Regions from separate parts of the Pseudomonas berkeleyensis genome, predicted to be linked through region 3. Evidence: predicted binding sites of a transcription regulator. Region 3 holds the regulator's gene; each other region holds the start of a gene.
What was found. Region 3 encodes FliA, which starts transcription of late flagellar genes. Its sites were predicted from a motif close to CTAAAGTTTNNNNNNNNNNNGCCGNTAA; they were not measured.
Positions count from the first base shown of each region.

Region 1: a site for FliA is predicted at 1,746-1,773, ahead of HS968_RS15555 (methyl-accepting chemotaxis protein). Genes of this name have one in related genera too.
Region 2: a site for FliA is predicted at 2,959-2,986, ahead of HS968_RS08580 (methyl-accepting chemotaxis protein). Genes of this name have one in related genera too.

Region 1 covers NZ_CP059139.1:3,355,915-3,363,296, forward strand. Annotated here, with positions in the region: gene acnA (aconitate hydratase AcnA) at 1-1,625, shown strand, start outside; gene HS968_RS15555 (methyl-accepting chemotaxis protein) at 1,803-3,368, shown strand; gene HS968_RS15560 (hypothetical protein) at 3,628-3,897, shown strand; gene HS968_RS15565 (helix-hairpin-helix domain-containing protein) at 3,941-4,177, shown strand; gene HS968_RS15570 (VOC family protein) at 4,209-4,571, shown strand; gene HS968_RS15575 (SDR family NAD(P)-dependent oxidoreductase) at 4,820-5,521, shown strand; gene HS968_RS15580 (GNAT family N-acetyltransferase) at 5,536-6,099, shown strand; gene HS968_RS15585 (DinB family protein) at 6,122-6,658, shown strand; gene HS968_RS15590 (hypothetical protein) at 6,684-7,019, shown strand; gene HS968_RS15595 (type 1 glutamine amidotransferase) at 7,124-7,382, opposite strand, start outside.
Region 2 covers NZ_CP059139.1:1,836,958-1,844,339, reverse strand. Annotated here, with positions in the region: gene HS968_RS08590 (YciI family protein) at 1-104, opposite strand, end outside; gene HS968_RS08585 (REP-associated tyrosine transposase) at 297-830, opposite strand; gene HS968_RS08580 (methyl-accepting chemotaxis protein) at 946-2,868, opposite strand; gene HS968_RS08575 (bifunctional 4-hydroxy-2-oxoglutarate aldolase/2-dehydro-3-deoxy-phosphogluconate aldolase) at 3,023-3,694, opposite strand; gene pgl (6-phosphogluconolactonase) at 3,694-4,407, opposite strand; gene zwf (glucose-6-phosphate dehydrogenase) at 4,394-5,863, opposite strand; gene HS968_RS08560 (MurR/RpiR family transcriptional regulator) at 6,086-6,946, shown strand; gene HS968_RS08555 (bile acid:sodium symporter family protein) at 7,106-7,382, shown strand, end outside.
Region 3 covers NZ_CP059139.1:2,151,561-2,158,942, forward strand. Annotated here, with positions in the region: gene fleN (flagellar synthesis regulator FleN) at 1-738, shown strand, start outside; gene fliA (RNA polymerase sigma factor FliA) at 735-1,481, shown strand; gene HS968_RS10060 (chemotaxis response regulator CheY) at 1,590-1,964, shown strand; gene HS968_RS10065 (protein phosphatase CheZ) at 1,984-2,772, shown strand; gene HS968_RS10070 (chemotaxis protein CheA) at 2,785-4,992, shown strand; gene HS968_RS10075 (protein-glutamate methylesterase/protein-glutamine glutaminase) at 5,035-6,174, shown strand; gene HS968_RS10080 (flagellar motor protein) at 6,200-6,940, shown strand; gene motD (flagellar motor protein MotD) at 6,953-7,382, shown strand, end outside.

The DNA.
Region 1 (7,382 bases), 1.2 Mb from region 3:
GCCTGGCCGGACCGAAGCGCCCACAGGATCGCGTCTCGCTGGGCCAGGTCAACCAGGCCTTCGACGACTTCGTCGGCCTGCAGCTCAAGCCTGCAGCCAAGGAAGAAGGCCGCCTGCTCAGTGAAGGCGGCGGCGGTACCGCCGTTGGCGGTTCCAAGCAAAGCGGCGAAGTAGACTACGAAGATGAGGGTCATACCCATCGCCTGAAAGACGGCGCCGTGGTGATCGCCGCCATCACCTCCTGCACCAACACCTCCAACCCTAGCGTGATGATGGCGGCCGGGCTGCTGGCCAAGAAGGCCGTGGAGAAAGGCCTGCAACGCCAGCCCTGGGTGAAGAGCTCGCTGGCCCCCGGCTCCAAGGTGGTCACCGAATACTTCAATGCCGCCGGCCTGACGCCTTATCTGGAGAAGCTCGGCTTCGATCTGGTGGGCTACGGCTGCACCACCTGCATCGGTAACTCCGGCCCGTTGCGCGAGCCCATCGAGAAAGCCATCACCCAGGCCGACCTGACCGTCGCCTCGGTACTCTCCGGCAACCGCAACTTCGAGGGCCGCGTGCACCCACTGGTGAAAACCAACTGGCTGGCCTCGCCGCCCCTGGTGGTGGCCTACGCCCTGGCCGGCAGCGTGCGCATTGACCTGATCCGCGACGCCCTCGGCACCGGCAAGGATGGCCAGCCGGTGTATCTCAGGGACATCTGGCCGACCCAGAACGAGATCGCCCAGGCCATCGCCCAGGTCGACACCGCCATGTTCCGCAAGGAGTACGCCGAAGTCTTCGCCGGCGACGAGAAATGGCAGGCCATCGCAGTGCCCAAGGCCGACACCTATGCCTGGCAAGGCGATTCCACCTACATCCAGCATCCGCCGTTCTTCGAAGACATCGCTGGCGATCCGCCGCGCATCACCGATATCCGCCAGGCGCGCATCCTCGCCCTGCTCGGCGACTCGGTGACCACCGATCACATCTCGCCGGCCGGTAACATCAAGGCCGACAGCCCGGCTGGGCGCTACCTGAGCGAGCACGGCGTGGACAAGGCCGACTTCAACTCCTACGGCTCGCGCCGCGGCAACCATGAAGTGATGATGCGCGGCACCTTCGCCAACATCCGCATCCGCAACGAAATGCTCGGCGGCGAGGAAGGCGGTAATACCCTGCACGTACCAAGCGGCGAGAAGCTGGCGATTTACGATGCGGCCATGCGTTACCAGGCCGAGGGCACCCCGCTGGTGATCATCGCCGGCAAGGAATACGGCACCGGCTCCAGCCGCGACTGGGCGGCCAAGGGCACCAACCTGCTGGGGGTCAAGGCGGTGATCGCGGAAAGCTTCGAGCGTATCCACCGCTCCAACCTGGTAGGCATGGGCGTACTGCCGCTGCAGTTCAAGCCCGGCACCGACCGCACCAGCCTCAAACTGACCGGCAAGGAAGTGCTGGCCATCGAGGGGCTGGAAGGCGTGGAACTACGCCCGCAGATGCCGCTGACGCTGATCATCACCCGCGAAGACGGCCAGCACGAGGAGGTCGAGGTACTGTGCCGCATCGACACCCTCAACGAAGTCGAGTACTTCAAGGCTGGCGGCATCCTGCACTACGTGCTGCGCCAGATGATCGCCAACTGATGCACCTGCCCTGCCGCACCAGGCGGCAGGGTTGCTCCGTCGGGCCAGGGATGGCCAATGCCGTGACAAAAATGTGACGCCATTCAAAAAGCGTTTACACTCGCGAAAAACGGATTCGCCCTCAACTTCGCCGTTCGTCGGCCGATGAAAAGGGCATTACAACGACGGATACTTGCCATGCGTAACAACCAGCCGGTCACTCAGCGTGAGCGCACTTTTCCTGCGCAACAACGTCTGATATCCACCACCGATCTCAAAGGGCAAATCACCTACTGCAACGACGCCTTCGTCGACATCAGCGGTTTCACCCGTGAAGAACTGCTGCGTTCGCCGCACAACATCGTGCGCCATCCGGACGTACCGTCGGCCGTGTTCGAGCATATGTGGACGACCCTGAAAAAGGGCCGCCCGTGGATGGGCATCGTCAAGAATCGCAGCAAGAATGGCGACCACTACTGGGTCAACGCCTACGTCACGCCCGTGACCGAGAACAATCAGGTCGTCGGCTACGAATCCGTCCGTGTCAAACCGACCGCCGAGCAGGTGCGCCGCGCCGAAGTGCTGTACGCCCGCATCAACGCCGGCAAATCGGCCATTCCGGCCAGCAACCAGTGGCTACCCATCGTCCAGGCGTGGATGCCTTTCATTCTGGTCAGCCAGATCGGCTTTTTGATCGGCCACTGGATGGGCAGCAACTGGGGCTTCATCCTCGCCGCCATGCTCTCCGTTCCGCTGGGCCTGGCCGGCATCGCTTGGCAGACACGCGGGGTCAAACGCCTGCTGCGCATTGCCGAGCAAACCACCTCCGACCCGCTGATCGCGCAGATGTACACCGACAGCCGCGGCGCCGAAGCCCGCCTGGAAATGGCCATGCTCAGCCAGGAAGCACGGCTGAAGACCTGCCTCACTCGCCTGCAGGACACCGCCGAGCAACTGACTCAGCAAGCGCGTGAAGCCGACAAGCTGGCGCACAACAGCTCCGCCGGCCTAGAGCGCCAGCGCAGCGAGACCGAACAGGTCGCCACCGCCGTCAACGAAATGGCCGCCACTACTTTGGAAGTGGCCAGCAACGTCGCACGCACCGCCATCGCCACTCAGGAAGCCAACCGCCTGACCGGCGAAGGCCGCGGCATCGCAGCGGAAACCCGCGAAGCCATTCAGCGCCTGTCGCAGTCGGTAGGTGACACCGGCGAGACCGTTACCCGCCTGGCCCAGGACAGCAATGAAATCGGCGGCGTGGTCGACGTGATCAAAGGCATCGCCGACCAAACCAACCTGCTCGCTCTCAACGCCGCCATCGAAGCAGCCCGCGCCGGTGAAATGGGCCGCGGCTTCGCCGTGGTGGCCGACGAGGTTCGCTCGCTGGCCCAACGCACCGCCGAATCCACCGAACAGATCCACGCCCTGATCGCCAAACTGCAACGCACCGCCGAAGAAGCCGTGCTGACCATGGAAATTGGCCGCAAGCAGGCCGATGAGGGCGTCGAACGCGTGCTCCAGGCGGATCAGGCGCTGTCCGGTATCAGCGACTCGGTCGCCAACATCGCCGACATGGCCAACCAGATCGCCGCGGCGGCGGAAGAGCAAAGCGCTGTTGCCGACGAGATCAACCGCAACATCACCACCATCGCTCAACTGGCCGACCAGACCGCTGGCGAAGCCAACGATACCGCCAAACTCAGCGAAGCTCTGACCAACACCGCACAGGGCCAATACGCCCTGGTCGAGCGTTTCAACCGCTGAAAAAAAGGCGCAGCGGCTCACCGCTGCGCCTTCTCCTCCACAGCACGGCAGGCAGCTCTGCAAACAATCGCGCATACCGCCATAGCCCCTCTAAATCGAAGCTGTTCGCCTGGTTACCACTTGCCAGCAGTAGCACGGTCTGGTGTATAACCTGTCACGGTTCTGTTCGTTCAAACGAAGACCATTGCAGGTGGGCAAGCGAATCCTCATCCCTCCTTGCTCCTCCTCCAGATGTACCAGTTACAAGGACTTTTCTCGCATGGATAGCAGCGAAGACAAAAACTACGCGCTCGCTTTTTTCAACTCGATACTCGTGCTGCTACTGGCCGCGCTCATCCTCTGCGCGGCGGCATTCTGGTTCAGCAACTATGAAAGAAGCTTCGCCATCGCGAATACCGGCGCATCGCTAGGCATCTTTCTCGCAGCACTGTCCGCACGCTCTGCCAAGAGTTTTGGGGACAGAACCCTGGTCGTGCTCGGACTACTCTGTTCTGTCGGGTTTCAGGTCTGGTCGATGGCGACAGCATGATTCTCCGCTTATCTCCCTGACTCATTATTCGGTTCCCAACCCAATGCCCTTCCCAACCGACGAACACCAAGCCCTTTTGAACGTTAAAGGCGTAGGCCCGACCGTCGTACAGCGCCTTGAACAGATCGGCATCAACTCGCTTCAGGAACTGGCCGAAGCCAGTGTCGGCGATATCGTCACTGCAGTAGCCGGTCAGCTTGGTTCGACCTGCTGGAAAAACAGCCCGCAAGCACGTGCGGCTATTCAGGCCGCCATCGACCTGGCCAAATCACGTCAGTAACTCCCACTCTTTCACTGCCAAGGAACCCGGCATGCCTGCCCACGAGAAGATCAACTACGTCGAATATCCCACCCGCGATCTGCCAGCCACCAAGGCCTTTTTCCAGGCCGCATTCGGCTGGCGATTCACGGACTACGGCCCCGAATACGCAGCCTTTTCTGACGAAGGCCTGGATGGCGGATTTTTCAGCGCCGAGATGTCCGCACGCAGCGACAACGGCAGCGCGCTGATCGTGTTCTACAGCGCCCGTCTGGAAGACACCCTAGATAAGGTCAAGGCTGCCGGCGGAGAGATCGTCAAAGCGATCTTTTCCTTCCCGGGAGGCAGACGCTTTCACTTCGTAGAGCCGGGTGGCAACGAGTTTGCCGTATGGTCGGAGCCAGACGGCAAATAGTCGGCCCCATCAGCAGCAAGTCATCGTTCCCGCTCAGGCGGGAACCTGGCTCCTGCGCAACGAAGCCTGGTCTCGGCAGCGCGAAAGTCGCGACGGAGACAATCTGTAACGCTTGAAACCGCGCGCCTGCGGCCGTCGTTTGACCCGCCGCCAGTTCCACCATTAACGTCCCAGCCTTTCCCTTCTCGGGCGAGCAACGCTTTCGCCTGAGTCATGGATGATCCACGAACTACCCAAGGAGTCATGCGATGCGAATCATGGTGATCGGTGCGAGCCGAGGTCTCGGCCGTGCGTTGGTAGAAGGTTTGGCGCCAAGCCATGAGCTGATCGGGATTTCGCGTAGCCGCCCGGTCGATCTGACCACGGACATCCAGTGGATCGAAGCGGACATGAGTAATCCTCTGCGGGCCGTGGACGACATCGAAGCCCAGGCGCCACAGCATCTGGATGCGATCATCTACAACCTGGGTATCTGGGAAACCCGCGCGTTCGAGGATGACTACAGTTTTTTGCAAGACGACGACGCACAGATTCTCGAGATGGTCAGCGTCAATATCGGCGCGACCTTGCTGCTGCTCAAACGCCTGCTGCCGCGCCTGCTCGGCGGCGCCAAGCCGCAACTGATCCTGACCGGCTCCACCTCGGCCCTGCCACAGAGTGGCCGCCCGGAAGTCACCTTCGGCGCCAGCAAGTTCGCCCTCAAAGGCATCGCCGAGACCCTGCGCGAAGGTTTTCGCGATCAGCGTCTGGCTGTCACCTGCCTGCAGCTGGGCTATCTCAACACCCAGGATGGGCTGCAAACTCCGGTCGAACAGGCGGCGCAAAACGGCGAAGGCCAGCTGATCCCGCTGCACGATGTCGTCGCCCTGGTGCGAACCCTGCTGAGCCTTTCCGATGCCAGTTACGTACGCGAGCTGGTACTGCCCGCCATTGCCGACGAGCGCTTCTGAATACAAGGGAACCCATGCCTGATCTTTCCGTGACACTGACAACCAATCGCCTCCAGCTGCGCCCTCTGCAAGCAGCGGACGCTTCGGCGCTGTTCGCGATTTTTTCCGATCCTCAGGTCATGCAGTACTGGAACACGCCACCCTGGAACTCCGAAGCCGTGGCGCAGGATTTCATCTGCGCCGAGCAACAGGCCATACACGATGGCCAACGCCTGACGCTGGCTATCGTCGACAGGGAAAGCGCCGAGCTGCTTGGCAAATGTCTGCTGTTCAACTACCAGCCGGAGTCACGTCGTGCGGAGATCGGTTTTGGCATTGCATCGTCTGCCTGGGGCAAGGGTTACGTTCAGGAAGCGGCTGGCGAGCTACTGCGCCATGCTTTCGAAACCCTGGGTCTGAATCGCGTCGAGGCTGAAATCGACCCAACCAACAGCGCCTCCGGTCGTGCTCTGCAGCGCCTGGGCTTCAGCCAGGAAGGGTTGCTGCGCCAGCGCTGGATCATCGACGGGCAAGTGTCAGACTCGGCCCTTTACGGGTTGCTGAAAGAAGACTGGCGCAGCCGCCATAACCACCGGTAATTCGTGGGCAACAGGTGAATCCATGCAGAGAATCGACCATATCCGCCTGATGGCCCGCTACAACAGCTGGATGAACGAACGGCTCTACGCTGCTGCATCCAGCCTGCCCGACGAAGCGCTGAGCGCCGAGCGTAATGCATTCTTCGGTTCGATTCTGGGCACACTCAATCATCTGGTGGTGGCCGACCGGATCTGGCTTGGCCGTTACACCTTTCATCCGGCCAGTTACCAGGCGCTAGCGGCACTCGACACGCTGAAAAAACCAGAACGGCTGGATCAGCCGATGGCAGCGGATATCCGTGAACTGCGGGCACTGCGCCAACGACTGGATGCCTGTATCGAGGCCTTGGCGCAGGAAATTCGCGAAGAGCAACTGGATCAGCTGCTCAGCTATCGCAATATGAAAGGCGCGGAAGCGAGAAAGAATTTCTTCGCCCTGTTGATGCACCTGTTCAACCATCAGACGCATCACCGCGGTCAGGTCACGACACTACTGAGCCAGGCGGGTGTGGATGTCGGGGTGACCGATCTACTGATGTTGATCCCTGAAGAGTTATGAAACCGAGCAAGCTCCGCAGCCAGTGATGCAAGTACTCAAGTATCTGCTGATCACCCTCGGCGCCGTTCTTGTGATTGCAATGGTGTTTTTGCTGGTGAACATCGCCTCTACCGATGCGGACGCCACTTATGAGCTCAGAGGCCGCTACAAGCCATCCACGGACGGCAAAACCTACCTGGTGATTGAACACGATAACGGTGGTGGCTGCGGGTCGCTCTCGGTAGATGGCAATCGCTGGTCTCACCGGCTTCACGAGGCAGGGGAAGTCATGCCAGGGACGCGCACGATCCAGTGCGGCGCGGAGATCGATATCGAAATCAAACCCGGCAACATCTACTACTTCAATTATTGGGGGCCGTAGAAGCTGGAAGCGCCAGCATGCTGCAAAGGTATCCTACGAGGCGGACTCCTACGGCGTAGCCTCAGGCCGGTCTTGTAGCCGTCGCGCCCCGTGACCAACAGGCGTCAAAGCCCGGCCAATTTCAGCCAGTGCTCGTAAAAACCCTCGGCGACTTTATTCAACGCCCTGACCTTCCCAGTCAGGTTTTCCCGCATGTCGACGATGCTCTGCTGACTGGGCTGACTGGCATCGAGCAGATGCGCCCAGTCGTCGAGCCAGAGTTCGATCAACTCCTCAGTCATTTCCGGATGCCCTTGCAACGCCAGCACCTTGTCCCCCCAGGCGAAGGCCTGGTTATCGCACCAACGGCTGCTCAGCAGTGGC
Region 2 (7,382 bases), 310 kb from region 3:
GCCAGCTCCTCGTTATAACGGCCCATGGCCGTGAGCAGCTCCTCGGAGGGCATCAGGCCAGCCTCGGAATCCGCAGTCGCTTTGACAATCACCATAAAACGCATCGCCTTTCTCCTTGTTCGAGTCGAGGTCGCACGCAGGATGGCTCCCTACGGCTGACAATGAACCCAGGTCGGGGTTCTATGCAGTAGTCGAACAGGCGACGGACGAATCGACAGGCATGCTGAAATATTCTTGGTGCGCACGGCGCACCCTACGGGATCGTGCGGTTCGTAGGGTGCGCCGTGCGCACCGCGTCATTCGCCATATGCACCCTCATCCACCCGGGCATCACTGCCCCAATCCGCGGGATACACGCCTTCCTTCACCAACCGATGAAAGCTCGACCACGGCCAATCCGCCACCCGACCGACCAAACCATGCTTCACCGGATTGAAATGCAGGTAATCCATGTGCTGGCGGTAGTCCTCTTCGCCGCAGATGCGGTGCTCCCAGAAACGCCGCTGCCACAGGCCCGACTCGCGGCGCAGGCTACGGCTGAGGCTGACCGCCCCAGGCATCACGACCGCCTGAGAGGTCAGACGCTTGATCATCGACCAACGCAAGCCGAAGTCGGCATCGCCTTGCGGCAGGCGCCAGAGGCAATGCAGGTGATCAGGCAGCAGCACCCATCCTTCGATGGCGAAGGGATAGCGAATACGAACCTGTTCGATGGACTTACGTAAAGCAACGCGCAACGGCGCATCGGTCAGCAGGGTGTGACGCTGGTGGCTGACCAGCGTGAAGAAATAGCAGGCGCCAGCATCACGGGCGCGGCGGTAATTGGACATTCCTTGTCTCCTGAATCCTTGCCGGCAGATTCAGGATAGTCGGCGGTGCGCACGGCGCACCCTACGCAACCGTAATCCTCGTAGGGTGCGCCGTGCGCACCGAATCCAACTCGGATCAGACGCGGAAGCGGCTGACCATCGATTGCAGCTGGTTGCCCAGACGCGCCAATTCGGCCGAGGACTTGGCCGTCTCGTCACTGGCGGTAGCGGTCTGTTCGGCAACGTCGCGCACGTTCAGCACACTGCGGCCGATTTCCTCGGCCACCGCGCCCTGCTGCTCGGCGGCGGCGGCGATTTGCTGGTTCATCGACTGGATGTTGGACACCTTGTGGTTGATCACACCCAGCGCATCACCGGCCTTGCGCGCCAGAGCCACGCTGCCCTCGGTGAGGCTGCGGCTTTCCTGCATGACGCTGGCCACCTGCTGGGTGCCGCGCTGCAGGGCGGCGATCAGGGTTTCGATTTCTTCGGTGGACTGCTGAGTGCGCCGCGCCAGCCCGCGCACCTCGTCCGCGACCACGGCGAAACCACGCCCCGCATCACCGGCACGCGCCGCCTCGATGGCGGCATTGAGCGCCAGCAGGTTGGTCTGATCGGCGACGGACTTGATCACGTCCATGACGCTGCCGATCTTGTCGCTCTCCTGCTGCAGCAGGTTCATGGCGTCGGTGGAGCGCGCCATTTCCTGCGCCAGCTCCTCGATCTGCTCGATGGCCTCGGCCACCACCTGATCGCCCTGATGCGCTTCCCGATCCGCATCCGAAGCGGCCAGCGAGGCCTGCTCGGCATTGCGCGCCACTTCCTGCACAGTCGCGGACATTTCCTGCATGGCGGTCGCCACCTGATCGGTCTCCAGCTTCTGACTGTTGACCCCGGCACTGGTCTGCTCGGTCACGGCCGAAAGCTCCTCAGCGGCGCTGGCAATCTGGCCGACGCTGTCGCGGATGCCACTGATCAACTGACGCAGGGTATCGCCCATGCGCTGCACGCCCTGTTGCAACATGCCCAGCTCGTCGCGCCGTGTGGTCGGTGGCAGTGCCGTGAGATCGCCCGAAGCGATGCGTTCGACCACCGCCAGGGTGTCGCTCAGCGGGCGGGTGATCTGACGGGTGATGACCCAGGCCGAGAACACGCCCAGTGCCAGGGCCAGCAGCGTGGTGATGATCTGCAGGCTACGCGCGGCCGCGGTTTCGCTGTCGCGACGGTCGATCTGAACCTGTGCCAGCGCCTCGCTCAACCTGACGATCTCGTAACCCTGCTGGGTCAGCTCGACGCGCGCGGCAACGATGGTGTCGTTGGCCTGACGAAAACGCTGCACCGCCAGCCGATAATCATCCAAACCACCGCGCACGGTATCGATGGCCGCGCTCTGCTCGCCGGCGAAAGCCGCGGCCAGTTCATCGATGCTCTTCACCGCGCGCTCGACCTGGGCGGTCACCAACTGCTCGGTCTGCGCATTGGGATTGGCCGTGTAGCCGCGCACTTCGTAACGCGTCAGTTGCAGGTTTTCACGCACGTCACGCACGGCCTGATAACGGCCAGGACGGCGCTCGTCGTACTCGCTCATCTGCTGCACGACGCTGTAGAGGCTCTCCAGGTCGGCGAACGCCTTGCGTGCCTGCACGCCCATTGCTTCACGGGCGGCGCGCGCCTGGCGATAAGCCTCGACCATACGACTGAAGGACTGCTGATAAAGCTCGATCTGCTCGGCCTGCTGCGCCAGCAGACGCACGTTTTCCTCACTGCGGAAACGGCTGCGCACATCGGCATGGGCGGTGCTGTAGTCGGACAGCGACTTCTGCACCTGCTCGGCAATTTTCTCGTCGCCATCGTCCAGCATGTAACGCAGGCGATTGACCCGCAGCTCACTGAGCAGGTTGTTGAGGTGGCTGATGTCCGCCGTCCAGTCGCTGCGCTGGATCAGACTGCCCATGCTGTTCCAGGAAACGCTGGCGAGGACCAGGGTCAGTGCCAGCACCAGGCCGAAGCCAAGCGCCAGCTTGCGGGTGACGCCAAGATTGGCGAACCAGGTGTTCATAAACATTCTCCAACTGCGGATATTTCAGGTTTCGCTGGAGAATTGTTTTTGTTGAAGCCAGCACGGGGTCAGCAGACGCCCAAGGCGACCAACACGGCACAGTGGTTAAATCCTTTTGTCGCGCCAGTGGCCAGCGGCCACCACGCAGTGCTATTCAGGCCAGTAGCTGCAACGCCTCGCTGCTGCACTGCCGGATACGCGACCAATCACCGCGCTCGACCCAGTCACGCTGGAACATCCAGGTGCCGCCGACGCACATGACGTTGGGCTGCTCCATGTAACGCTGCAGGTTGTCCACGGTGATGCCGCCAGTGGGGCAGAAACGTACGCCACCGAAAGGACCGGCCAGCGCCTTGAGCGCTGCCACGCCGCCGCATATTTCCGCCGGAAACAGCTTGAAGCGGCGATAGCCCAGGGCATAACCGATCATCAGCTCCGACGCGCTGCTGACGCCGGGCAGCAGCGGCAACGGATTGTCCAGCGCGGCCAACAGCAGCTCACGGGTGCTGCCCGGCGTGACGATGAACTGCGCACCGGCATCGGTCGCAGCGGCCAGCATCTGCTCATCGAGCACGGTGCCCGCACCGACGCAGAGCTCGGGGCGTTCACGGCGCAGGCGGCGGATCGCCTCCAGGCCATGCTCGGAGCGCAGCGTTATCTCCAGCACGCGCAGGCCGCCAGCAGCCAGCGCATCGGCCAGCGGCAGGACATCCGCCTCACGGGCAATGGTGATCACCGGCATGATCCGCGCCTGAGCGCAGATGCGGTCGATCTCGGCGGTTTTTTCGGCCATGCGCGCACGCAGGCTCTGATCGAGGCTGGTCATCAGGGGCACCAATGGATTTCGAGAGGGGAATTCAGGAAGGCCCGAATCGGCAGACGGGCGATTTCGCCGGGCGCCAGCGCCTCGGCCAATGTCGCCAGCTTGGCCTGGCCCTGTATCGCCAGCAGCGGCAAACGGGCACTGGCCAGCACCGGCAGGGTCAGGGTCAGACGCTGGCTCGGCTCGCTCGGCGCCTGCATCGGCAAGACACGTCGCTCGCAGCCTGGCTGCAGCGCCTCGGCCAGGTTGGGGCTGGCGGGAAACAGTGAAGCCGTGTGGCCATCGTCGCCCATGCCCAGCACCAACACGTCGATGGGCGCCAGCTCGGCGCAGGCCGCATCGGCCAGTTCGGCGGCCTGCTGCAGATTACCGGCGACCTGATAGAGGCTGAGAAAACGCGCCTCGGCAGCCGGCCCGCAGAGCAGATAGCGGCGCACCAGCGCCTCGTTGCTGCTGGCATGATTGACCGGTACCCAGCGTTCGTCGGCCAGGCTCACCACGACCTGTGCCCAGGGCAGCTCCTGCTGGGCCAGGGCTTCGAAAAAGGCGATTGGGCTGCGCCCGCCAGAGACCACCAGGGTCGCCCGACCACGCGTGGCGATGGCCTGGCGCAAGGCCTCAGCCACCTGCTGGGCCAGCGCATCCGCCAGCGCCTGCGCACTGGCGTGATCATGGGCAAGCACGCCTTCGGGCAGCTTCAGTTCAGAGATCGCCATACCAGCTCCTCCCGTCGCGAGTGATCAAGGCCACCGAGGCCATGGGGCCCCAACTGCCGGCCGTATAGGGTTTTGGCGCTTCGCCGAGGCGCTTCCAGCCGGCGATCAACTGGTCGCACCACTGCCAGGCGTACTCGATTTCATCCTTGCGCACGAACAGGTTCTGATTGCCGCGCATCACCTCCAGCAGCAGACGCTCGTAAGCATCGGGAATGCGTGCACTGCGGTAGGTGTCGGAAAAGCTCAGTTGCAGCGGACCGTTACGCAGCTGCATGCCCTTGTCCAGGCCCTGATCCTTGGTCAGCACCTGCAAGGTGATGCCCTCGTCAGGCTGCAGACGGATGACCAGCTTGTTGCCGATCAACTGGCGCTGCTCCGGAGCGAAGATGTAGTGCGGCGGCGCCTTGAAATGGATGACGATCTGCGACAGTTTTTGCGGCATGCGCTTGCCGGTGCGCAGGTAGAACGGCACGCCCGCCCAGCGCCAGTTGCGGATATCGGCCCGCAGCGCGACGAAGGTTTCGGTGTCGCTGCGGGCGTTGGCGTTCTCTTCCTCCAGATAACCTGGTACCGGCTTGCCGCCGCTGCTACCAGCCACGTACTGACCGCGCACCACGCGCTGGCCAAGTTGCTCAGCGGCAATCGGCTCCAGTGCCTTGAGCACCTTCACCTTCTCGTCACGGATGCTGTCGGCGGACAGGTCGCTGGGCGGATCCATGGCGATCAGGCAGAGCAACTGCAGCAGGTGGTTCTGGATCATGTCGCGCAACTGGCCGGCCTGATCGAAGTAACCCCAGCGGCCTTCGATGCCGACCTGCTCGGCCACGGTGATCTCCACGTGGGAGATGTGATTCTGGTTCCACTGGGTTTCGAACAGGCTGTTGGCGAAGCGCAGGGCAATCAGGTTCTGCACCGTCTCCTTGCCCAGGTAGTGGTCGATGCGATAGACGCGGTTCTCCGCGAACACCCTGGCCACCGCATCGTTGACCGCGCGTGAGGAGGCCAGGTCATGGCCGATGGGCTTCTCCAGCACCACCCGCGTGCGCTCGGCCAGTCCAGCCGCTGCGAGGTTGGCGCAGATGCCGCCATACACCGAAGCGGGCGTGGCGAAATAGGCGATCAGTTGATCCTGTGCACCGACCTGCTCGGCCAGCGCCGGGTAGGTCTCGGCCTCGAGAAAGTCCATGCGCAGGTAGCTCAGGCGCGCCATGAAGCGCTCGACTTCGCTGGCTGTCAGCTCCTGGGCTGGTACATACAGATGCAATGCCTGCTCGATGGCTGCCAGATGCCGCTGCGGCTCGCCCTCGTCCCGGGCGAGCGCGAGGATGCGCGTACCCTCGTGGAGCAAACCGGCGCGATCGAGCTGGTAAAGCGCGGGACACAGCTTGCGCAGAGCCAGATCACCCAGCGCGCCGAACAGGGCCAAGGTGCAGGATTCAAGCTTCAAAGCGGCCATGATTTTATTCTTTTATCAAGATGCACTAGAGATACCGGGTGATAGTGGTTTTATCAAGAGCAAATATTGTTATAGCAACAACATTCCTCCGGATTGAGCGATAATCAGTGGTGAGCACAGGGCGTGATCAGTAGGATAAGCCGGCCTTCTTACCGATCACCGTCACCCCTGGCGCGAAATCGCAAATCCGTTCAACGCCTGCTAGGAGCCCCTATGGACCGCGTGCGCAACCTGCTGGAACAGATCCAGAGCCGCCTGGACGACCTGAACAAGGCCGAACGCAAGGTGGCCGAAGTGATCCTCCACGATCCGCAGCAGGCCACTCGCCTGAGCATCGCTGCCCTCGCCCAGGCTGCCGGCGTCAGCGAGCCGACGGTCAACCGCTTCTGCCGCTCGTTCGGCACCAATGGCTACCCGGAACTGAAGATGCAGCTGGCGCAAAGCCTGGCCAGCGGCGCCGCCTACGTCAGCCGCGCGGTCGCGGCCGATGATGGCCCCGATGCCTATACCCGGAAGATCTTCGGCAGCACCATCGCCTCGCTGGACAGCGCCTGCCAGAGCCTCGACCCGCAGCACATCAGCCGCGCCGTCGACCTGCTGATCCAGGCCCGGCAGATCCACTTCTTCGGCCTTGGCGCCTCGGCCTCGGTGGCGCTGGATGCCCAGCACAAGTTCTTTCGCTTCAACCTGGCGGTCTCGGCCCATTCCGACGTGCTGATGCAACGCATGATCGCCTCGGTGGCGCACACCGGTGACCTGTTCGTGATCATTTCCTACACCGGACGCACCCGTGAACTGGTCGAGGTAGCGCGCCTGGCTCGCGAAAACGGCGCCTCGGTGCTCGGCCTCACTGCCGCCGGCTCGCCACTGGCCAGGGCCAGCACCCTGAGCCTGGACATTCCGCTGCCGGAAGACACCGACATCTACATGCCGATGACCTCGCGCATCATCCAGCTCACCGTGCTCGACGTGCTTGCTACCGGCGTCACCCTGCGCCGCGGCGTGGATTTCCAGCCGCACCTGCGCAAGATCAAGGAAAGCCTAGGTGCCAGCCGTTACCCGGCGGATGAAGAGCCGCTGTAAGCACTAAAAAGCGGGTGCGCACGGCGCACCCTACGGGATCGCTGCACACGGGTAGGGTGCGCCATGCGCACCGCGATAAACCCGAGGCCGACGCGGCAGCCGATCCTGAGGGGCTTCTGGTAGGCTTGCCGGCTTTTCCGAACCTGCCAGGAACCCTCCATGCATGCACTGATCGCCCTCAGCCGCTTCGTCGGCAACACCTTCGCCGTCTGGGTGTTGCTGTTCGCCATTCTGGCGTTCTTCCAACCGACGTGGTTCCTGCCACTGACCAGCTGGATCGTGCCGCTGCTCGGGCTGATCATGTTCGGCATGGGCCTGACCCTGAAAGCCGCCGATTTCCGCGAGGTGGCGCGTCGCCCCTTGGCCGTGCTGGTGGGTGTGCTGGCGCAGTTCATCATCATGCCCGGCACGGCCTGGCTACTGTGCCAGCTGTTCG
Region 3 (7,382 bases):
GCCGATCTCGGCCGTCGGGTGATGCTGATGGACGCTGACCTTGGCCTGGCCAACGTCGACGTTCTGTTGGGACTGACGCCCAAACGCACCCTGGCCGATGTGATCGCCGGTGAATGCGATCTGCGTGACGTGCTGCTGCAGGGGCCCGGTGGTGTTCGTATCGTGCCGGCGGCGTCCGGTACGCAGAGCATGGTCAGCCTTACGCCCATGCAGCACGCTGGCCTGATCCAGGCGTTTAGCGACATCAGCGAGAACCTCGACGTGCTGGTGATCGACACCGCGGCCGGTATTGGCGATGCGGTGGTCAGTTTCGTTCGCGCAGCGCAGGAAATTCTCGTGGTGGTGTGCGATGAGCCGACCTCGATCACCGACGCCTACGCGCTGATCAAGCTGCTCAATCGCGACCACGGCATCAGCCGCTTCCGCGTTTTGGCCAACATGGCCCACAGCCCGCAGGAAGGGCGCAATCTCTTTGCTAAGCTGACCAAGGTGACGGATCGTTTCCTCGATGTCGCCCTGCAGTATGTCGGTGCCGTGCCCTACGATGAGTGCGTGCGCAAGGCCGTGCAGAAACAGCGCGCCGTCTATGAAGCCTTCCCTCGATCCAAGTGCGCTCTGGCGTTCAAGGCGATAGCTCAGAAGGTCGACACCTGGCCGTTGCCGGCCAATCCCCGTGGCCATCTGGAGTTTTTCGTCGAGCGTCTGGTGCAGCAACCGACTGCAGACTCGGCCGTATGACAGCAGCCTCTGGACTTCGTATGTACAACAAGGCTCAGGCGCAGGATTCCCAGCATCAGCTGATCGAGCGCTATGCGCCACTGGTCAAGCGGATTGCCTATCACTTGCTGGCACGTCTGCCGGCCAGCGTGCAGGTCGATGACCTGATCCAGGCCGGCATGATCGGTCTGCTCGAAGCCTCGCGCAAATACGACTCCAGCAAGGGCGCCAGCTTCGAAACTTTCGCCGGTATCCGTATCCGTGGGGCCATGCTCGACGAGGTGCGCAAGGGCGATTGGGCACCGCGTTCGGTACACCGCAACAGCCGTATGGTCAGCGATGCGATTCGCGTTGTTGAGGCCAGAACGGGGCGTGACGCTAAAGATCACGAAGTTGCGGCCGAACTCCAATTGAGTCTGGAGGATTACTACGGCATTCTTGGCGACACTTTGGGCAGCCGCCTGTTCAGCTTCGACGACCTGTTGCAGGACGGCGAGCATGGCGGGCTGCACGAAGACGCCGGGCACACCCACCTCGAACCTTCGCGGGACCTCGAAGACGAACGCTTCCAGGCGGCCTTGGCCGATGCCATCGCTGGTTTGCCGGAGCGTGAACGTCTCGTGCTGGCGCTGTATTACGACGAAGAACTGAACTTGAAAGAAATCGGCGAAGTGCTGGGGGTTAGCGAGTCACGCGTCAGCCAGTTGCACAGCCAGTGCGCAGCGCGTCTGCGTTCGCGGCTGAGTGAATGGCGCGCTGGCTGAACAGCGTATTCGCAGGCTTAAACGGCCTGTTAACGGTTTCATGATTAAAGGACGTGGTTGCGAGCGCAATACGTTTGGGACTGTACGGAGGTCGACTTGGACAAGAACATGAAAATCCTCATCGTTGACGATTTCTCGACGATGCGACGGATCATCAAGAACCTCTTGCGGGACTTGGGTTTCACCAACACCGCAGAAGCCGACGATGGCACCTCGGCGTTGCCGATGTTGCAAAGCGGCAGTTTCGATTTTTTGGTGACCGACTGGAACATGCCCGGTATGACCGGCATCGACCTGCTGCGTGCCGTGCGCGCCGATGAACGCCTGAAGCACCTGCCGGTGTTGATGGTGACTGCCGAAGCCAAGCGCGATCAGATCATCGAGGCGGCCCAAGCTGGTGTGAACGGCTATGTGGTCAAACCCTTCACCGCCCAGGTGCTGAAGGAAAAGATCGAGAAGATCTTCGAGCGGGTCAACGGCTGATGTCGGCCGCGAGGGTGCTATGGAACACGATGACTCCACGCTGGGTGACCTTGAGTCGACCCTGAAAAGCAATGCCCGCGATCTGGTCGATAGCCTCGAACAAGGCAACTTCGGCGCCGCGGTACAACTGATTAATGAGCTCAACAAGGTTCGTGATCGTGGCCTGTATCACGAGGTCGGCAAGCTGACCCGTGAGCTGCACAACGCCATTGTCAATTTCCAGCTTGATCCGCGTATGCCGCATGCCCAGGAGCTGTCGCAGATCGCCGATGCCACCGAACGCCTGAATTACGTTGTCACCATGACCGAGAAGGCTGCCAATCGCACCATGGATCTGGTGGAGCAGAGCGCGCCGCTGGTCAATGACCTGAGCGATGAGGCGCAGAGTCTGAGCGTCGAGTGGGGCCGTTTCATGCGTCGTGAAATGGGCGCCGATGGCTTTCGTGAGTTGGCCAAACGCATCGAACTTTTCCTCGCTCGCAGCGAGCGTGATGGCAACAAACTTTCCAGTCACCTCAACGACATTTTGCTGGCACAGGACTATCAGGATCTGACCGGGCAAGTGATCAAGCGTGTCACCCAACTGGTGACCGAGGTGGAAAGCAACCTGCTCAAGCTGATGTTGATGGCCAGTCAGGTCGACCGTTTTGCCGGTATTCAGCACGACCATGAAGTGCTGCGCACCGAACAGGAAAAATTAAAAGAGCCATCGCGGGGTGAAGGTCCGCAGATTCATGCCGATAAGCGTGATGACGTTGCCTCCAGCCAGGACGATGTCGACGACCTGCTGTCCAGCCTAGGGTTCTAAGGAGCACACAATATGAGCTTCGGCGCCGATGAAGAGATCCTCCAGGATTTCCTGGTAGAGGCCGGCGAGATTCTCGAACAGTTGTCCGAACAATTAGTCGAGCTGGAAAGCCGACCGGACGACATGAACCTGCTCAACGCCATCTTTCGCGGTTTCCATACCGTCAAGGGCGGAGCGGGCTTCCTCCAGCTCAATGAGCTGGTGGAGTGCTGCCATATCGCCGAAAACGTCTTCGACATCCTGCGCAAGGGTGAGCGTCGCGTCGATTCGGAATTGATGGATGTGGTGCTCGAGGCTCTTGATGCTGTCAATGGCATGTTCGGCGAGGTGCGTGAGCGCCGCGAGCCGACACCAGCCACTCCTGAACTGCTGGCGGCATTGGCGCGCCTGGCCGAGCCGGCGGGCGCCGACTCGGCTCCCGCAGCCCCGGCTCCTGCTCGTGAGCCCGAGCCTGTAGCAGTGCCCGAGCCGGTCGCTGCGGCTCCCGCCTCGGGCGACATCACTGACAGCGAATTCGAGCAACTGCTCGATGCCCTGGGGGATGCGCCGGCCAGCGAGAGCGTTGCTGCCAGCGATGAAATTACCGACGACGAGTTCGAGTCTCTGCTCGATCAGTTGCATGGCAAGGGCCAGTTCAGCGGTACGGTCGAGGCTTCGGCTGACGTTGCCGTCGCGGCAGCCCCTGCCGCAACTCCGGCTGGTGACGATATCACCGACGACGAATTCGAGGCCCTGCTCGATCAACTGCATGGCAAGGGCCAGTTTTCCACAGCACCTGAAGCGGCCGCTCCGGTCGCTGCGGCAGTCGAAGCCGCTGCGCCGGTCAGTGATGACATTACCGATGACGAGTTCGAATCCCTGCTCGATCAGTTGCATGGCAAAGGCAAATTCGTTCCTCCGAGCGAGCCTGCACCGGCACCTGCTGCGGTAGCCAAGCCTGCTGCAGCCAAGGCTGCTCCGGCCAAGCCCGCAGCCAAGGCCGAGCCTGCCGCGGCGCGTGCGCCGGCCGCTCCGGCACCGGTTGCGGACAAGGCGGTAGCACCGGCGAGCGAGGCGGAAACCACCGTGCGGGTCGATACCGCTCGCCTCGACGAGATCATGAACATGGTCGGCGAGCTGGTGCTGGTGCGTAACCGCCTGGTACGCCTGGGGCTCAACAGCGGTGACGAGGCCATGTCCAAGGCCGTGTCGAACCTCGACGTGGTGACTGCGGATCTGCAGACCTCGGTGATGAAGACCCGCATGCAGCCGATCAAGAAGGTCTTCGGCCGCTTCCCTCGCCTGGTACGCGATCTGGCGCGCAACCTGAAGAAGGAAATCAACCTCGAGTTGGTGGGTGAAGAGACCGACCTCGATAAGAACCTGGTCGAGGCTCTCGCCGACCCGCTGGTGCACTTGGTGCGCAATGCCGTCGACCACGGCGTAGAAACCCCGGAAGAGCGCGAGAAGGCTGGCAAGGCTCGCGCAGGCCGCGTGGTGCTGTCCGCCGAGCAGGAAGGCGACCATATCCTGCTGTCGATCACCGACGACGGCAAAGGCATGGATGCCGACGTGCTACGTGCCAAGGCCGTCGAGAAAGGCCTGCTGGATAAGGACGCGGCCGATCGCCTGAACGAGTTCGAGTGCTACAACCTGATCTTCGCCCCGGGCTTCTCGACCAAGACCGAGATTTCCGATGTGTCCGGCCGCGGTGTCGGCATGGACGTGGTGAAAACCAAGATTTCCCAGCTCAACGGCACGGTCAACGTGTTCTCGCAGAAGGGCCAGGGCTCGAAGATCATCATCAAGGTGCCATTGACCCTGGCGATCATGCCGACGCTGATGGTGATGCTGGAGAACCAGGCTTTCGCTTTCCCGCTGGTCAACGTCAACGAGATCTTCCACCTCGACCTGTCGCGCACCAACGTGGTCGATGGCCAGGAAGTGGTGATCGTGCGTGACAAGGCGCTGCCCCTGTTCTATCTCAAGCGTTGGCTGGTGCCGCAGGCCTTCCATGAAGGTCAGCGCGAAGGTCATGTGGTGATCCTCACCGTCGGTAGCCAACGCATCGGCTTTGTCGTCGATCAATTGGTCGGCCAGGAAGAAGTGGTAATCAAGCCACTGGGCAAGATGCTTCAGGGCACGCCCGGGATGTCCGGCGCCACGATCACTGGTGATGGACGCATCGCGTTGATTCTCGACGTACCGAGCATGCTCAAGCGCTATGCTCGACGTTTCTGATGGTTGCGGCGCAGGCGAGGTCTGCGCTGTCTAGGAGTGTGTATGGCAGTTAAGGTTCTGGTAGTGGACGACTCCGGTTTTTTCCGCCGGCGCGTTTCGGAAATTCTGTCTGCTGACCCCAGTATTCAGGTCGTGGGCACGGCCACCAACGGGCGGGAAGCCATCGATCAGGCGTTGGCGCTCAAGCCTGACGTGATCACCATGGATTACGAGATGCCGATGATGGACGGCATCACTGCGGTACGAAACATCATGCAGCGCTGCCCGACGCCGGTGTTGATGTTCTCCTCGCTGACCCACGAAGGTGCCCGTGTCACCCTCGATGCACTGGATGCCGGGGCGGTGGACTTCCTGCCGAAGAATTTCGAAGACATCTCGCGCAATCCCGAGAAGGTCAAGCAGATGCTGTGCGAGAAGGTGCATACCATCGCGCGCAGCAATCGCCGTTTCAGCTCGGCTGCAGTGGCTCCGGCGCCGACTGCGGCCAGTCCGGCAGTGGCGCCGATTAGTCGTCCTGCTGTCGCGCCAGTGCGTCCAGCCACGCCTGCCGCCACGCCGCGTACCGCATCGACGCCAGGCGCTTCCAGTGCCGCGCCGAGCTCGGCTGCGCCCAAGCGCAAGTCTTACAAGCTGGTGGCCATCGGTACCTCCACCGGCGGCCCGGTGGCACTGCAACGTGTACTGACCCAATTGCCGGCTAATTTCCCGGCACCGCTGGTGTTGATCCAGCATATGCCGGCAGCTTTCACCAAGGCCTTTGCCGAGCGCCTGGACAAGCTCTGCCGCATCCAGGTCAAGGAAGCTGAGGATGGCGATGTACTGCGCCCTGGCCTGGCGCTGCTAGCTCCTGGCGGCAAGCAGATGATGGTCGATGCCCGTGGCGTGGTGAAGATTCTGCCCGGCGATGAGCGCCTCAACTACAAACCCTGCGTGGATATCACCTTCGGTTCGGCGGCCAAGTCCTATGGCGACAAGGTGCTGGCAGTGGTACTGACCGGCATGGGCGCCGACGGCCGTGAGGGCGCGCGCCTGCTCAAGCAGGGTGGCAGTCAGGTGTGGGCTCAGGATGAGGCCAGTTGCGTGATCTATGGCATGCCGATGGCGGTGGTCAAGGCCAGTCTGGCCGATGCGATCTACAGCCTGGATGACATCGGTCGGCATCTGACCGAGGCTTGCCAATGATGAAGGCTGAGTCGAGCGTGTCTGCATGGATGTATTGAGCCTAATCGGCGTCATCCTGGCGTTCGTCGCGATACTGGGTGGCAATTATCTCGAAGGCGGTAACGCCGGGGCGCTGCTCAATGGCCCGGCGGCACTGATCGTTATCGGCGGTACCCTGGGCGCGGCGTTCCTGCAGGCCCCCGTCAGTGTGTTCAAACGCGCCATGGGTATCGTGCGCTGGATCTTCTTTCCGCCGCGCATCGACCTGGTGGGCGGCATCAACCGGGTTGTGGGCTGGAGCATGGTGGCGCGCAAGGAAGGTCTGCTCGGCCTCGAGTCGGTGGCCGATGCCGAGCCCGATCCTTATGCGCGCAAGGGCCTGCAATTGCTGGTCGACGGTGCCGAGCCGGAATCCATTCGCAGCATCCTGGAGGTCGATCTCTACACCCAGGAAGCACGCGATATCCAGGCGGCCAAGGTATTCGAGAGCATGGGCGGCTACGCCCCGACCATCGGCATCATCGGTGCGGTAATGGGCCTGATCCACGTGATGGGTAACCTGGCTGACCCGAGCATGCTCGGCAGCGGTATCGCCGTGGCCTTCGTCGCCACCATCTATGGCGTCGGCTTCGCCAACCTGCTGTTGTTGCCGATCGGCAACAAGCTCAAGTCCATTGCGCTGCGCCAGTCGCGCTATCGCGAGATGTTGCTGGAGGGCATCCTGTCCATCGCCGAGGGTGAGAACCCGCGCTCTATCGAACTGAAGCTGCAAGGCTTCATGGACTGATGGAGGCATGGCATGGCACGCAGGCGGCATCAGGAAGAACATGAGAACCATGAGCGTTGGCTGGTTTCCTACGCCGACTTCATCACGCTGCTGTTCGCCTTCTTCGTGGTGATGTATTCGATCTCCTCGATCAACGAAGGCAAGTACAAGATCCTCTCGGAGTCGCTGACAGGCGTATTCAACCAGCCTGACCGCGCGATCAAGCCCATTCCGGTGGGTGAAGAGCGGCCACGCACCAGTGAGCCCGACAACACTGCACTGGACGATCCCAGCTCGGACGCCACCTTGCAGAGCATTGCTTCCAGCGTGCGTGAAGTGTTCGGTGAGTTGATCCAGAGCGACCAGTTGACCCTGCGTGGCAACGAGATGTGGATCGAGATCGAGCTGAGTTCGAGCCTGCTGTTTCCTAGCGGCGACGCCATTCCGAACAATCAGGCGTTCG